One region of the Trichococcus shcherbakoviae genome, then DNA from elsewhere that is predicted to be linked to it. Evidence: riboswitches for the same ligand, from Rfam matches in the RefSeq annotation. Region 1 holds a riboswitch; the other holds the start of a gene.

Evidence for each region. A riboswitch is a leader RNA that binds a small molecule or an ion and turns the genes downstream of it on or off. The one in region 1 is predicted to bind S-adenosylmethionine.
Region 2: it holds a riboswitch for S-adenosylmethionine, as region 1 does, so the genes downstream of both, metK (methionine adenosyltransferase) here and ACKPBX_RS05885 (hypothetical protein) in region 1, are expected to answer to the same signal.

The regions. Positions count from the first base shown of each region.
Region 1 is NZ_OY762653.1:1,271,007-1,278,990, forward strand. Features, by position in the region: gene ACKPBX_RS05860 (NAD(P)-dependent alcohol dehydrogenase) at 1-783, opposite strand, end outside; gene ACKPBX_RS05865 (hypothetical protein) at 1,002-1,361, shown strand; gene ACKPBX_RS05870 (DMT family transporter) at 1,421-2,353, opposite strand; gene ACKPBX_RS05875 (AraC family transcriptional regulator) at 2,551-3,480, shown strand; gene ACKPBX_RS05880 (DUF488 domain-containing protein) at 3,651-4,013, opposite strand; gene ACKPBX_RS05885 (hypothetical protein) at 4,040-4,318, opposite strand; SAM riboswitch class I at 4,399-4,509, opposite strand; gene ACKPBX_RS05890 (hypothetical protein) at 4,739-4,975, shown strand; gene ACKPBX_RS05895 (DUF47 domain-containing protein) at 5,549-6,181, opposite strand; gene ACKPBX_RS05900 (inorganic phosphate transporter) at 6,194-7,243, opposite strand; gene ade (adenine deaminase) at 7,286-7,984, opposite strand, start outside.
Region 2 is NZ_OY762653.1:359,947-367,930, reverse strand. Features, by position in the region: rRNA gene ACKPBX_RS01725 (16S ribosomal RNA) at 1-452, shown strand, start outside; rRNA gene ACKPBX_RS01720 (23S ribosomal RNA) at 663-3,576, shown strand; rRNA gene rrf (5S ribosomal RNA) at 3,669-3,784, shown strand; tRNA gene ACKPBX_RS01710 (tRNA-Val) at 3,796-3,868, shown strand; tRNA gene ACKPBX_RS01705 (tRNA-Lys) at 3,874-3,946, shown strand; tRNA gene ACKPBX_RS01700 (tRNA-Leu) at 3,950-4,031, shown strand; tRNA gene ACKPBX_RS01695 (tRNA-Thr) at 4,043-4,118, shown strand; tRNA gene ACKPBX_RS01690 (tRNA-Gly) at 4,122-4,193, shown strand; tRNA gene ACKPBX_RS01685 (tRNA-Leu) at 4,241-4,326, shown strand; tRNA gene ACKPBX_RS01680 (tRNA-Arg) at 4,332-4,405, shown strand; tRNA gene ACKPBX_RS01675 (tRNA-Pro) at 4,420-4,493, shown strand; tRNA gene ACKPBX_RS01670 (tRNA-Ala) at 4,507-4,579, shown strand; tRNA gene ACKPBX_RS01665 (tRNA-Met) at 4,591-4,664, shown strand; tRNA gene ACKPBX_RS01660 (tRNA-Ile) at 4,679-4,752, shown strand; tRNA gene ACKPBX_RS01655 (tRNA-Ser) at 4,774-4,863, shown strand; tRNA gene ACKPBX_RS01650 (tRNA-Met) at 4,945-5,017, shown strand; tRNA gene ACKPBX_RS01645 (tRNA-Asp) at 5,038-5,113, shown strand; tRNA gene ACKPBX_RS01640 (tRNA-Gly) at 5,115-5,185, shown strand; tRNA gene ACKPBX_RS01635 (tRNA-Glu) at 5,296-5,356, shown strand; tRNA gene ACKPBX_RS01630 (tRNA-Met) at 5,392-5,464, shown strand; tRNA gene ACKPBX_RS01625 (tRNA-Ile) at 5,532-5,605, shown strand; tRNA gene ACKPBX_RS01620 (tRNA-Glu) at 5,622-5,693, shown strand; gene ACKPBX_RS01615 (hypothetical protein) at 5,785-6,591, opposite strand; SMK box riboswitch at 6,828-6,903, shown strand; gene metK (methionine adenosyltransferase) at 6,901-7,984, shown strand, end outside.

The sequences.
Region 1 (7,984 bases):
ATCGAGCTTCAACAAGCCCAAGTAAGCGTCCAGGTTGATAGCGGCGCTCACCGTATTGATGATCAGGTCAAAAGTGCCGGCCAATTCCTTGAATGTTTCCGGATCCTTGGTAGCGTAATAATGCTGCGCTCCGAACTTCAGACCGTCTTCTTTTTTGCTCAACGTTTGCGAAAGGACGGTGACTTCAGCCCCCATCGCATGCGCGATTTTGACGCCCATGTGCCCCAATCCCCCCAGTCCGATCACGGCGACTTTCTTGCCGGGGCCGGCCTGCCAGCGGTTCAATGGCGAGTAAGTAGTGATGCCGGCGCACAACAGCGGCGCTGCGGCATCCAGTCCGATGTTGTCCGGAATGCGCACAACAAAATCTTCGGTCACGACGATATGCGTGGAGTAGCCGCCCTGTGTCGGTTCGCCGTATTTGTCGACGCCGGCATAGGTCGGAACATTGCCTTTGAGGCAGTACTGCTCCTCGCCGCGCAAACAATTTTCACATTCTCCGCAGGAATCGACCATGCAGCCGACACCGACGCGATCCCCGATTTGATGCTTCGTCACACCAGGACCGACCGCTGTGACCAATCCCGCGATTTCATGCCCAGGCACGAGCGGATAGTGCACATGTCCCCATTCACCATGGGCTGTATGGATATCCGAATGACAAATACCCGCAAACTTGATTTCGATCAGAACGTCCTGCTTATCCAATTCCCGTCTCTTGATTTCAGCAAATCGGAACGGTTTGTCCGGCCCGTCGACTGCTCTTGCTCTCGCTAGTACCATCTATTTTTCCTCCATTATGCTTTTAATTCAAAAGCAGCATTCTCGCTCTTGTAGAAAGAGCATACTCCTTAAAGTTAAGGTTAAGTCAAGCGATAACCGCTAAGAAGCGCTAAAATTACTCCCGCTTTTTTTGTTTCTTATTATTAACATTATTTCTATTCTCAGTATAACTAGTTTATACTTAATATTGAAACAATTCGAAAATGGGAGGAATCAACTTGAAAATGAAAGCCTACTTAGCTCTTCCGGTTGCATTATTGCTTATGGCCTGTTCGAATGAATCAAACGAAACTACCCAAACCGAAGTCACTCAAACATCAGTCAGTGAAAGCGCAGAAATCATCAGCACTGAAGTTATTGATAACGAAACTGCATTTTTGGAACAACTCGCGGATTTTGATGCGGAGCATGAGCCCTTCATTGTAGCCTATTACGATTCTCTTGACGCAATAAAAGAAAAGGTATCCGACGAGACGAATACTTTTGTCGATCCGGAACTTTCTGAAAGGGAACTGCAAATCAAACTGATATTCAAGGGTGACGATGATTATTACCGCGTGGTGTTGGAACAAAAATAGACATTAAAATATAAAGCAAGCAGCCTGCGACTCCTTAGCGCAGGCTGCTTGCTCTGTTTTCACAAAATTTCCTTGCCGCATTCTCGGGAAGGGATTTTTTCTTTGAACCGACTGAAATTCGACAACAGCAATACGGATTCCAAGACGATCGCAATGCCCAGCCATTCAACAAAGCCGGATGCGGTTCCGAAGACGAGTACCGAAAGAATCGCCGCCAGCAGTGGCTCCAGTGCAGTCATGACGCTCGCCAAGGAGGCTTCGATGTATTTTACGCTTTCCAGATACGCCAGGAAAGCGACGGCCGTTCCGAAGAGGATGATTGCGCCGGTCAACAGAACGCTCTGCGCTGTCATCGCGAATCCGGGAGCCCAAAAAGGATGGATGAACTGGAACAGCACGCCACCAATGAACATGCCCCAGCCAACAACCACCGAGGATCCGTATTTCTTCAGGATCAGCCGCGGTTGCAGTGTGTAAAAGGCCACGCCGATCGCAGAGCCGATTCCCAGTACAAGTCCAAGCGGCAAAACCGCGATTCGGCTGAATTCGCCTTTGGTCACGATCAGCAGTACTCCCGCAAAAGTTGCCAGCACCAGTCCGCCTTCAGCCGGATTGAAGCGCTTCTCTTTTTTTATCAACATATATAGATAGACAAAAATCGGCGCTGTGAATTGAAGGATGGCCGCCAAGGACGCGCTGCTCACTTCGATTGCCTTGAAAAACAAATACTGGCAGGAGACCATGCCGAACACCGCGAACAACAGCAGGCGGATGACATCCCCGCTTTCACGAAAAATCCCGAAAATATCCTCCCGCTTTACGGCACGGCTGTAGAAAAGGATCAAGATTCCTGCCATCAAAAGGCGCGTGCTCACCAGCCATTCTGAAGAGACCGTATAAACAGCGAAAAGCAGTTGCGCCAAAATCCCTGAAATCCCCCACAAGCTGCCTCCACCCGCCGCCAATAATACTCCTTTCACTTTATCACTCATACCGTCCGCTCCCATTCCGATGATTATCCATTGTATTCGTTCATTATAGGCGGGTGGAAGATCCGATTCTATCGCTGGGCTACTTATTTTTATCAGATTTGTGTATATTTTATTGCCGGATTTGCCAGATTCGGATTAAAATTGCTATTATAGTATCAGAAAACAATACGGGCCGGACAGAGAAAGGAGCTGTACAGATGACAGCAACGAGAGATTCCGATAGCGGCAGCTACCGCATCGTCCCAAGCCAAGTGGACGGAAAAACAATGCCGATCCATTTCAGGAATCAGCTGGAAGAGGACGTCCGTTTCCCTTCCCAAGACTTCAATCTGACGCTGCTTCGCCAGCATTTTCAGCATCTGCGCCAAGATACGATTCCGCTGCATTGGCATCAGGAACTGCAGGCCGTCTGGGTCCATTCAGGTACTTTGGAATTCACGGTGAATGAGGATGCGTTTCCGTTATCGGGCGATACGCTCCTGATCATCAACCGCGGGCAGCTGCACCGTTCCCGGACTATATCAGGAGATGCCGCGGCCATCTGCGTCAATTTTGAGCCGGATTTCTTCCATCAAAAAGTGCTTCAGGACTACATTCTGCCACTTTTGGAAAACGAAGCCTTCAGCTACCACCTGTTGGCTCTGTCTCCGGAGAAAACGGCGCGTCTGCAACGAATTCTAGCGGCAAGCGACCATACCATCCCTTATTTCTCCGTCATCAATCTGCTTTCGGATAGTCTGGAGGAGACGCTCTACGCGCTCAGGGGATCCGGAAAAGCAGCCGATTTCGAGGAAAGAAAGCTATTCCACCGCCTGTTGGCATATGTCGAAGAAAATTACCAGCACCAAATCACGGTCGCCGATTTGGCCAATCATGCCTTGATTAATAAAAACCGCTGCACAGCGCTGTTCCAAAAATATACCCAGACATCCCCGATGAGATACGTCGCGAAGCACCGGCTCTTCCTGGCCAAAAACCTGATCATCGGCACCGACCTATCGATCAGCGCAATCAGCGAAGCGGTCGGCTACAACCAGATCAGTTACTTTGTGGAACAATTTCGGCGCAGCTACCGGCTGTCACCTTTGAAATACCGGAAGCGGTTCGGGAATAGGAACGAGACCTGATGGGGGTGCGTCGACTATTCCACACGACCATTGCTACTGAAGCTCAAGACAACTCACTTTTGTCGACTGAACAGACGCTGACGCTTCTCCGAAAGCCAACTGAGGCAGCACCCCCAACCGAAAGAAGACGCCCTTGGCCAAGCGCGTCTTCTCTCGCATTCTATGATCGCTTATTTCCACTGGCTCTCCACAAAATCCCATAACACGACGACATGATTGATTTCCGGATCCCGCGCGGCATAGACCAATGTGACATCGGTCGCTTCCAACTGTTTCAGGATCTCCGCTACAGCAGCAGCTGTCGGCGGGTTCGTCAACATTTCCTCTTCATAGCGTTCTTTGAAGGCGGTGAATTTTTCGGGATCGTGGTCGAACCATTTGCGCAAATCCGGCGAAGGCGCGCTGTCTTTCAGCCATGCATCCAGTTGCGCGGCTTCCTTTTTCACACCCCGCGGCCACAGCCGATCAACCAGGATCCGGAAGCCATCAGCTTCCGCGGGGGCTTCGTAGATGCGTTTCATCTTCAGTTCCAAATCCATTCCTCCTCCCAATTGCTTCGTTAAAACTGGTCCATCAGTTCCATCATCTTATCCACTTGTACCCGCTCCAGGTAAAGGTGCTGCTGCAACTTGGCGATTTCTTCCTCAAGCCGATGTACTTCCACTACTTTGGCCAGCAGTTCCGTTTGATAGTTCTCCTTACCCATCTTAAGCGCTTCTGCAATGGCAGCCTTTTGCTGTTTGTACTGATGATAGAGCATAGCCTCGGCTTGGCTTTTTGGGCCGCCTGCAGCTTCCATTCTTTCGCAATGTTCGAATTGTTCTTTTGTCATTGTCATCGTCTTTCCCTCCAGATTGTTTTTTTTGAAAACAAAAAACCCTTCTTTAAACAAGAAGAGTCGGGAATGTCGCTTTGCTCTTCTTATCTCTCAGATTGCTCTGCAGGATTTAGCACCGTGCCGCTGCGTTCGCGCAGGGGTCGGTTGCTGAGATGTCATCGGGCCAGTCCCTCGATCTCTCTTGATAAAGAAGTTATTTAATTTTCAAACATATTATGTCATAGCATTGCGCAAAATTCAACTGATTTCCAATTGGCTTAATCTATTTTTGTCATCTACATCTGTTCTACACACTTCCTTGGTATCCTTAAGAAGGATCAAGCGATCCCGCGTTGCAGATCATTTCTTTTGTCCGATCAGCAACACGGAAACAGTCTCGTAAAACATAGCCAGTTTATACATAGGAAGGAAGAACTTACCATGAAGAAAAAATATTTGATGATTGGCCTGATTTCTTTTACTGCATTGACCACCTTTGCTGTTGCAACTCCCGTAGAAGCAGCGATGATGGATACGGTGACTTTTGAAAATCACGGTCAGTATGTACGTAGCCATGCCACTCATCTTCGTCATCACGCTGGAGACGCCCATCAGATGAACGGCGTAAGTATGCATGCCAGAGATAAGGATGAAAATATTTCTTGTCCCACTGAATAAACGGATCCATCCTTGGACCAATAATTTAGGTGCATAGGCAATAGATTATAGTTGATGACATCTTTTGGATCATATAGCTAAATAGGGCAGCATCAAAACTAGAATAATACTTTCTAGTTTTGATGCCGCCCCTTTATTTCTGTATGGGACTTGATTTTACGCTCAGAAATAACCTTTCAAAACCGTTATGGCGGGGAATCCCGTTACTAACTCTCTCTCTGATTGTCCGATTTCTCCACGTTATCGGACAACCACCAATGCCAACTGACTCCGCTTGTCCGATTCTTCCACATTATCGGACAACCAGCAAGACAATCTCACTCTACTTGTCCGATTCTTCCACATTATCGGACAACCAGAAAGACAATCTCACTCCACTTGTCCGATTCTTCCGCATTATCGGACAACCAGAAAGACAATCTCACTCCGCTTGTCCGATTCTTCCACATTATCGGACAACCAGAAAGACAATCTCACTCTACTTGTCCGATTCCTCCGTCTTATCAGACAACCAGCAAGACTAACTCACTACACTTGTCCGATTCTTCCACATTATCGGACAACCACCACAGATCAAGCGTACTTCAACGCAATCTCTTCCACGAATTTGGTCACGTCCTTGAAGGCGTCGCAACAATCCTCCAGGGATTTATAGATTTTGCTTAGGATGACGGTGCTGACCGCATCCACATCGTTCTGATAGAGATCGCGCATGGATTGGATATACAGCAGATCGCCTTCTTTTTCACAGGCATTGATCAGGTCGATGACTGCATGGATCTCTTTTTGCGATTTCTTATAGGTTCTTAATAGCCTTACCGCCGTAAGCAGTTCTTCGGCTGATTTTTCGACCAGATCCAGGAATTGGTTGATTTCCGGGGTGATGTTCTGCGGTTGATAGATCTCAATATGGATCATGACATCCTCTATCATGTCGATGGCATGGTCCAGACTGGTTACCAGCGCAATCACATCCTGCCTGTCGAAAGGCGGCAACAGATCGTTGTACATATAGCGCATCAGCCTGTATTTCGCGAGGTCGGCATTGTGTTCGATTTCATGCATCTCGTCCAATTTTTGACTTAGATCAGCGACCGGATAATCCGCCAGCACCTGCTTCAGAAATTCCGCCGATTGGACACCCCATTCGGCAAGCTTGATGAACTCATCGAAATAATCCAACTTTTCCGTCTTCTTTTTGAACATAACCGGCTCCCCCTAGAATATCCCAATGAACAGCTTTGCCATCAGATAACCGACAAGACCGCAACCTGGAAACGTCAACACCCACGTATAAACCATTTCCTTGACCGTCAGCCAGTTTACGCTCGACAGATGCCTACCCGCGCCCACTCCCATGATAGCCGTTGTCTTCGTGTGGGTCGTGCTCACCGGCAGCCCCAAGAGCGATGCCGTCAAGAGGCTCAAGGCCCCGGCAAAATCAGCACTGAAGCCTTGATAAGTCTCCAATCTCACCATGTTGACCCCGACAGTCTTGATGATCTTCCCGCCGCCGATCGCTGTTCCCAAAGCCATAACTGTGGAACACAGCAACATCAACCAGACCGGAATCGCGAAATCGGTCGCGGCATTTCCTTGCGACAACGCGATACCCAACAGGAAAATCCCGATGAACTTCTGGCCGTCCTGGGCCCCATGCATGAAGGCCATCGCCGCCGCACCGACTATCTGGCTGTTGCGGAAGAAGGTTGTCGTGCTTTGCCGCTCAATGTCCCTGAACAACGCGCCGACCAGTTTCACGACAAGGAAGCCCAGAGACAACCCAAGAACGGTGGAAAGTACCAAGCCGTACAGCACCTTGATCCATTCCGCCCCATTGATACCGCTGATGCCGCCCTGCAACGCGATTGCAGCCCCCGAAACCCCAGCGATCAAGGCATGGCTCTCGCTTGTCGGAATGCCAAAATACCAGGCCGCAGTGGCCCATACCACAATTGCGAAGAGAGCCGCACACAGCGCCACAACCGCGTCATCCGTATTCCCGCCAAAATCAACCATCTTCGCCATCGTCTGGGCAACTTTCGCATTGATCGCTGTCATCGCAAAAACGCCTAAAAAATTGAACACAGCCGCCATCAAGATGGCGTTCCGAGGCGTCATGCTTCTTGTCGAGACGCAGGTGGCGATGGCATTCGGCGCATCCGTCCACCCGTTCACCAAAACCACTCCCAGCGTCAAGGCCACCGTCACCGCAATAGCCGGGCTCGTCAGCAGCAACTGAATGAATTCACCGAATGAAATCGCCATAAAGAACCACCGCCTTTCCGGATCACAGTGAAATGAATGGTTTTACATCGGAATCCCGACTTCGATATGCTGGAAGGAATCCACATCAAACAAGCCTTTATCTGTAAGTTTCAGACGCGGAATGACCGGCAAGCACAGGAACGAAAGGATCATGAAAATGTTCTGCGATTCCTCCGCCAACGTAGCCAACTGCTCGTGCAACTGATGCAATTCCTTGATTACTTCTTCGTAAGGTTTTTCCGACATGATGCCACCGACCCGCAGCGGGACTGACGCCAGCACCTTGCCGCCATCCACGATGACGAGTCCGCCTTGCATGCGTTCCGCCTCTTCGATCGCCAGCAGCATATCTTCATCATTCGTACCGGCAACGACCAGATTATGCGAATCATGGGCTACAGTCGAGGCGATGGCGCCCCGTTTCAGACCGAGTCCGCTGACGATGCCAGCACCGATGCTGCCGGTTTGGTGATGGCGTTCGCACACCACCATCTTCACTTGATCATTTTCTGGATCCGCAACAAAGAAGCCATCTTCTGTCTTCACATCCGCTGCGATTTTCTCGGTAATGATCCGGCCCGGCACAACTCCGATGACCCAAGCTTTCTGGTCTTTCTGAAGCGGGATCTGCAAATCGTCTTTAGTCACTTTCTTCAAATGAAGAGAGGAGCGGACGGCCTGCGGCACAACTGCACGGACATTTCTTAAAACATCCAGGTTCAGCAAGCGGCCGTCTTTGAT
Region 2 (7,984 bases), 910 kb from region 1:
TAAGTCCCGCAACGAGCGCAACCCCTATTGTTAGTTGCCAGCATTCAGTTGGGCACTCTAATGAGACTGCCGGTGACAAACCGGAGGAAGGTGGGGATGACGTCAAATCATCATGCCCCTTATGACCTGGGCTACACACGTGCTACAATGGATGGTACAACGAGCAGCAAGACCGCGAGGTCAAGCGAATCTCTTAAAGCCATTCTCAGTTCGGATTGCAGGCTGCAACTCGCCTGCATGAAGCCGGAATCGCTAGTAATCGCGGATCAGCACGCCGCGGTGAATACGTTCCCGGGTCTTGTACACACCGCCCGTCACACCACGAGAGTTTGTAACACCCGAAGTCGGTGAGGTAACCTTTTTGGAGCCAGCCGCCTAAGGTGGGACAGATGATTGGGGTGAAGTCGTAACAAGGTAGCCGTATCGGAAGGTGCGGCTGGATCACCTCCTTTCTAAGGAATATAATGGAATCCTTGCTTGGTTCAATCATTCTTTGTTCAGTTTTGAGAGATCAATCTCTCAAGCAAGAAAATTTGTTCTTTGAAAACTGAATACTACAAAAATAAAGTAAGAAACCTAAACATTTTACCGCGTTTTAAGTTAACTTAAATGAGTTTTTAACGAAATAAGTTAGCAAGCCAGCAATGGCGAGCTTAACCATAGGTTAAGTGAATAAGGGCGCACGGTGGATGCCTAGGCACTAGGAGCCGATGAAGGACGGGACTAACACCGATATGCTCCGGGGAGCTGTAAGTAAGCTTTGATCCGGAGATTTCCGAATGGGGCAACCCAATATCTTTGATAGGATATTACGTTACACTGAATACATAGGTGTATCGAGGAACACGCAGGGAACTGAAACATCTCATTACCTGCAGGAAGAGAAAGAAAATTCGATTCCCTTAGTAGCGGCGAGCGAAACGGGAAAAGCCCAAACCAAAGAGCTTGCTCTTTGGGGTTGTAGGACTGGGACATGAGACTGCAATGGATAGCAGAAGCCAACTGGAAAGTTGCGCAACATAGGGTAATAGCCCCGTATGCGAAATCCAAATCAGCTCTACCAGTATCCTGAGTACGGCGGAACACGAGAAATTCCGTCGGAATCCGGGAGGACCATCTCCCAAGGCTAAATACTCCCTAGTGACCGATAGTGAACCAGTACCGTGAGGGAAAGGTGAAAAGCACCCCGGAAGGGGAGTGAAACAGTACCTGAAACCGTGTGCCTACAAGTAGTCAAAGCCCGTTAATGGGTGATGGCGTACCTTTTGTAGAATGGACCGGCGAGTTACGATTTCATGCGAGGTTAAGTTGAAAAGACGGAGCCGCAGCGAAAGCGAGTCTGAATAGGGCGAATAAGTATGAGGTCGTAGACCCGAAACCAAGTGACCTACCCATGTCCAGGTTGAAGGTGCGGTAATACGCACTGGAGGACCGAACCCACGCACGTTGAAAAGTGCGGGGATGAGGTGTGGGTAGCGGAGAAATTCCAATCGAACTTGGAGATAGCTGGTTCTCTCCGAAATAGCTTTAGGGCTAGCCTCGGATATGCGAATCATGGAGGTAGAGCACTGTTTGGACTAGGGGCCCTTCTCGGGTTACCGAATTCAGATAAACTCCGAATGCCATTGATTTAGATCCGGGAGTCAGACTGCGAGTGATAAGATCCGTAGTCAAAAGGGAAACAGCCCAGACCACCAGCTAAGGTCCCAAAGTATCTGTTAAGTGGAAAAGGATGTGGGGTTGCACAGACAACTAGGATGTTGGCTCAGAAGCAGCCATCATTTAAAGAGTGCGTAATAGCTCACTAGTCGAGTGACCCTGCGCCGAAAATTTACCGGGGCTAAACAGATCACCGAAGCTGTGGATGGAACCTTCGGGTTCCGTGGTAGGAGAGCGTTCTAAGGGCATCGAAGCCAGATCGTGAGGACTGGTGGAGCGCTTAGAAGTGAGAATGCCGGTATGAGTAGCGCAAGACGGGTGAGAATCCCGTCCACCGAATAACTAAGGTTTCCTGGGGAAGGCTCGTCCTCCCAGGGTTAGTCGGGACCTAAGCTGAGGCCGATAGGCGTAGGCGATGGACAACAGGTTGATATTCCTGTACCAGTTGCTTTTGTTTGAGCGATGGAGGGACGCAGGAGGCTAAGGAATGCACACGATCGGAAATGTGTGTCCAAGCAACAAGTCTGAGAACGAGTGAAATGCTTTTTCTCTCAAGGACAAGTTGTGATGGGGAGCGAAATTTAGTAGCGAAGTTCCTGATGTCACACTGCCAAGAAAAGCTTCTAGTGAGAAAGTAACTGCCCGTACCGCAAACCGACACAGGTAGTTGAGGAGAGAATCCTAAGGTGTGCGAGAGAACTCTCGTTAAGGAACTCGGCAAAATGACCCCGTAACTTCGGGAGAAGGGGTGCTGACCGCAAGGTCAGCCGCAGTGAATAGGCCCAAGCGACTGTTTATCAAAAACACAGGTCTCTGCAAAATCGAAAGATGACGTATAGGGGCTGACGCCTGCCCGGTGCTGGAAGGTTAAGAGGAGAGGTTAGCGCAAGCGAAGCTTTGAATTGAAGCCCCAGTAAACGGCGGCCGTAACTATAACGGTCCTAAGGTAGCGAAATTCCTTGTCGGGTAAGTTCCGACCCGCACGAAAGGCGTAACGATTTGGGCACTGTCTCAACGAGAGACTCGGTGAAATTATAGTACCAGTGAAGATGCTGGTTACCCGCGACAGGACGGAAAGACCCCATGGAGCTTTACTGCAGTTTGATATTGCGTGTTTGTATCACATGTACAGGATAGGTAGGAGCCAATGATACCGGGACGCCAGTCTCGGAGGAGGCAACGGTGGGATACTACCCTTGTGATATGACCACTCTAACCCGCTGCTCTTAGCGAGCAGGGAGACAGTGTCAGACGGGCAGTTTGACTGGGGCGGTCGCCTCCAAAAATGTAACGGAGGCGCCCAAAGGTTCCCTCAGAATGGTTGGAAATCATTCGTAGAGTGTAAAGGCAGAAGGGAGCTTGACTGCGAGACCTACAAGTCGAGCAGGGACGAAAGTCGGGCTTAGTGATCCGGTGGTTCCGCATGGAAGGGCCATCGCTCAACGGATAAAAGCTACCCTGGGGATAACAGGCTTATCTCCCCCAAGAGTTCACATCGACGGGGAGGTTTGGCACCTCGATGTCGGCTCATCGCATCCTGGGGCTGTAGTCGGTCCCAAGGGTTGGGCTGTTCGCCCATTAAAGCGGTACGCGAGCTGGGTTCAGAACGTCGTGAGACAGTTCGGTCCCTATCCGTCGCGGGCGTTGGAAATTTGAGAGGAGCTGTCCTTAGTACGAGAGGACCGGGATGGACACACCGCTGGTGTACCAGTTGTTCTGCCAAGAGCATCGCTGGGTAGCTATGTGTGGACGGGATAAACGCTGAAAGCATCTAAGCGTGAAGCCCCCCTCAAGATGAGATTTCCCATCACTTTAAGTGAGTAAGACCCCTGAGAGATGATCAGGTAGATAGGTTGGGAGTGGAAGTACAGCGATGTATGGAGCGGACCAATACTAATCGGTCGAGGACTTAACCAATTTTTAAAAAGAAGAAAACTCAAGCGGTGTTTTCGGGTTCCCTTTAATTTTGTAGATTCAGTTTTGAGAGAACAACGTTCTCTTGAAAAATGTGCGGTGACGATGGCAAGAAGGTCACACCTGTTCCCATCTCGAACACAGAAGTTAAGCTTCTTAGCGCCGATTGTAGTGAAGGGTTTCCCTTTGTGAGAGTAGGACGTTGCCGCGCATTTATATCATGGAGGTTTAGCTCAGCTGGGAGAGCGTCTGCCTTACAAGCAGAATGTCGGCGGTTCGATCCCGTCAACCTCCATTTACGAGTTATTAGCTCAGTTGGTAGAGCATCTGACTTTTAATCAGAGGGTCGCAGGTTCGAGCCCTGCATAACTCATTTGCGGGTGTGGCGGAATTGGCAGACGCACTAGATTTAGGATCTAGCGCCGCAAGGCGTGGGGGTTCAAGTCCCTTCACCCGCATAATTTAATACGCCGGCTTAGCTCAGTTGGTAGAGCATCTGATTTGTAATCAGAGGGTCGAGGGTTCGAATCCTTTAGCCGGCACCATTCGCGGAAGTAGTTCAGTGGTAGAACATCACCTTGCCAAGGTGGGGGTCGCGGGTTCGAACCCCGTCTTCCGCTTTCATAAGGACTATGCCAGACCTTATGATTGCAACAAACAGTAACATGCCGGGGTGGCGGAACTGGCAGACGCACAGGACTTAAAATCCTGCGGTGAGTGATCACCGTATCGGTTCGATTCCGATTCTCGGCATTTAGGCACCCATAGCTCAATTGGATAGAGTACTTGACTACGAATCAAGCGGTTACAGGTTCGACTCCTGTTGGGTGCATTAATAAAATACAACGGGAAGTAGCTCAGCTTGGTAGAGCACTTGGTTTGGGACCAAGGGGTCGCAGGTTCGAATCCTGTCTTCCCGATCACTGAAATTATGGGGCCTTAGCTCAGCTGGGAGAGCGCCTGCCTTGCACGCAGGAGGTCAGCGGTTCGATCCCGCTAGGCTCCATTTTTTTTTTTGGCGGTGTAGCTCAGATGGCTAGAGCATCCGGTTCATACCCGGAAGGTCATGGGTTCGACCCCCTTCGCCGCTATTATGCCTTGCTTCGGACCTTTAGCTCAGTTGGTTAGAGCAGACGGCTCATAACCGTCCGGTCGCAGGTTCGAGTCCTGCAAGGTCCATGAAAAAAATTATCAGCTTATGGAGGATTACCCAAGTCCGGCTGAAGGGAACGGTCTTGAAAACCGTCAGGCGTGTAAAAGCGCGCAAGGGTTCGAATCCCTTATCCTCCTTTGTCATGGGTGTTGGCGCTTTAGCGACAGTACAGACATGATACACTTGAGCGTAAGCTCACAGTCTTTCCTTATTATTATCGCGGGGTGGAGCAGTTGGCAGCTCGCCGGGCTCATAACCCGGAGGTCACAGGTTCAAGTCCTGTCCCCGCAATTTTTTTCTTTTTAACGCATGGTTCCGTGGTGTAGGGGTCAACATGCCTGCCTGTCACGCAGGAGATCGCGGGTTCAAATCCCGTCGGAGCCGCCATGCGGGTGTAGTTTAGTGGTAAAACCCCAGCCTTCCAAGCTGATGTCGGGAGTTCGATTCTCCTCACCCGCTTTTTTTAAGAAGGGCCTATAGCTCAGCTGGTTAGAGCCTATAGCTCAGCTGGTTAGAGCGCAGGGTTCAAATCCCTCCTTCTCCGTAGCTTTATCAAAAGAATAAAAGCATGGTCAGCGGTTAAGACACCGCCCTTTCACGGCGGTAACACGGGTTCGATTCCCGTACGGATCATTGTCATGACCCTTAGGTCATAATAAAATTATCGCGGGGTGGAGCAGTTGGCAGCTCGCCGGGCTCATAACCCGGAGGTCACAGGTTCAAGTCCTGTCCCCGCAATTGATTCTGATTTCAGTTGAATGAGGATCTGCTATTGCGAATCCAATTCGCATCATGCGCTTTTGAAGGGCCTATAGCTCAGCTGGTTAGAGCGCACGCCTGATAAGCGTGAGGTCGATGGTTCGAGTCCATTTAGGCCCATTTGTACTATTTCTATGGTCCGTTGGTCAAGCGGTTAAGACACCGCCCTTTCACGGCGGTAACACGGGTTCGATTCCCGTACGGATCATCACTGCAAAGCACTCTTTTGAGTGCTTTTTTCTTATACGTAAACAGGCAGTTGCACCGGTCAATTCGACGGGTGCAGCTGCCTGTTTCTGTTAGACCAAAAATAGTAAGGAATAGCCCAGCGTGAAAAGAAAACTGTAGTTGGCCAGATATTGTTCAATTCTGAGTGTGCCATGAAATCTTCTTTTGAATAAAGGAAAGACCAGTAGAGCGGACAATCCGAATACGCTGATGGCCCATAGCGAGCTGCTGAGATTCAATATTTGAAAGATTGCTGTCGCATAGGCAAGCAGGAAGGAAGTCATCTTCAAAGATTTTGAGTGTTTCATAAGCAGTTGTTGATAATAAGTCATTGGGCGATCGCTGCCCGCAGTATTCTTGACCTGAATTTGTATCAAACCAAAGATATGGAATAGGGCCAATGGAAGCAATTCGTATTGCAGCTGAAGTGGGATAAAGTTTGCCTGAGAAAAGAAGGATACAGATGAAAGAATCAGTGTCTTAAAGAAAGGTCTCAGCAGTATTTCGTAAAAAGTATTTGACATACTGTACGGATAAAATTGTAAGATCGAATAAACAAAGTACAGCAAAAGAATGGCAACCAAGATCAGGTTCGATAAAGAGAAAATGATGGTCAATGTTCCGATCGAGAGAATCCCGAAAAATAAAATCATTTTATAGGGAAGTTTGGAGCCGGATTGTTCACTCTTTGAAAGGAGCCTTTCGAGGGCATGGGTAAACATCAGAAATAGATAAAGCATGAAAAGCAGCAGAAAGTTGGGTCCGTTGAATGTCATTCCTCTCCATGCTCCGAAAAGAAGCAGCGTCAAAGGGGCTGTCAGCATCGCCAAAAAGGTGTGGGTCATCAGGTGCAGGAATTGTTTCTTGATTGTCAGCATAATCTCTTCCTTCTTCATTAATGGGTACAATTAGTGTGTCAACTCATACATATTGCGCAAATTCATCATAGGTTAACGTCATTGCGATGTCAAGCTGCTGACGGGGCAAAAGCGAACCGTAAAAGTCTCGATTCGTATTTTTGTGGGCATAATCCGTGACACAAAGATGAAATTCTTTTATTTTTTGTTGCTTTTTCGACGATGATAGCGTATATTAGGTATGTTGCTTTTCAGAGGCTAATTGCAATATCCCGATAGGATTCACAATATGTGAAGACGCCTTGTAACCAAAAAATGGGGGAATGAAAAATGGTAGAAAAAAGATTATTTACTTCAGAGTCAGTAACGGAAGGTCATCCGGATAAAATTGCTGATCAGATCAGCGATGCAATTTTGGATACACTGTTGGCTGCTGATCCAAATGCGCGTGTTGCTTGCGAAACGATTGTCACTACAGGACTGGTAGTTGTCTTTGGTGAGATCACGACAAGCGCATACGTAAACATCCAACAGATTGTCCGCGATACTGTAACTGAAATTGGTTATACACGTGGTAAATTTGGTTTTGATGCGGATAATTTAGCTGTGATGGTATCATTGGATGAACAATCCGACGATATCGCAATCGGCGTCAACGAATCATTGGAACGTAGAGAGCTGGTGACTACTGATTACAATGAAATCGGTGCAGGGGATCAAGGTTTGATGTTCGGTTTTGCGATCAACGAAACGGACGAACTGATGCCTTTGCCTATTTCACTTAGTCATAAGTTAGCGAAACGTCTATCTGAAGTCCGTAAAGACGGTACTTTGGAATACTTAAGACCGGACGGGAAAACGCAAGTTACCGTGGAATACGATGAGAACGGCAAACCGAAACGTGTGGACACAATCGTTTTGAGCACGCAACATGATGAGAATGTCACGTTGGAACAATTGAAAAAAGATATTTTGGAGCATGTCATCCATGCGGTCATCGACGACTCATTATTGGATGCTGACACAAAATACTTCATCAATCCTACAGGACGCTTCGTTATCGGCGGACCTAAAGGTGATTCCGGTCTGACAGGAAGAAAAATCATCGTTGACACTTATGGTGGGTATGCGCGTCATGGTGGCGGTGCTTTCTCAGGTAAGGATGCTACAAAAGTTGACCGTTCTGCAAGTTATGCGGCCCGTTACATCGCGAAGAACATTGTTGCCGCTGGGTTAGCGACAAAATGCGAAATCCAATTGGCATATGCGATCGGCGTGGCTGAACCTGTATCGATTGCGATCGACACGTTCGGTACAGGCGAATATCCAGAAGCCACTTTGATAGAAGCGGTACGCAAAAACTTCAACTTGACACCAGCAGGCATCATTAAAATGTTGGATCTGCGTCGCCCGA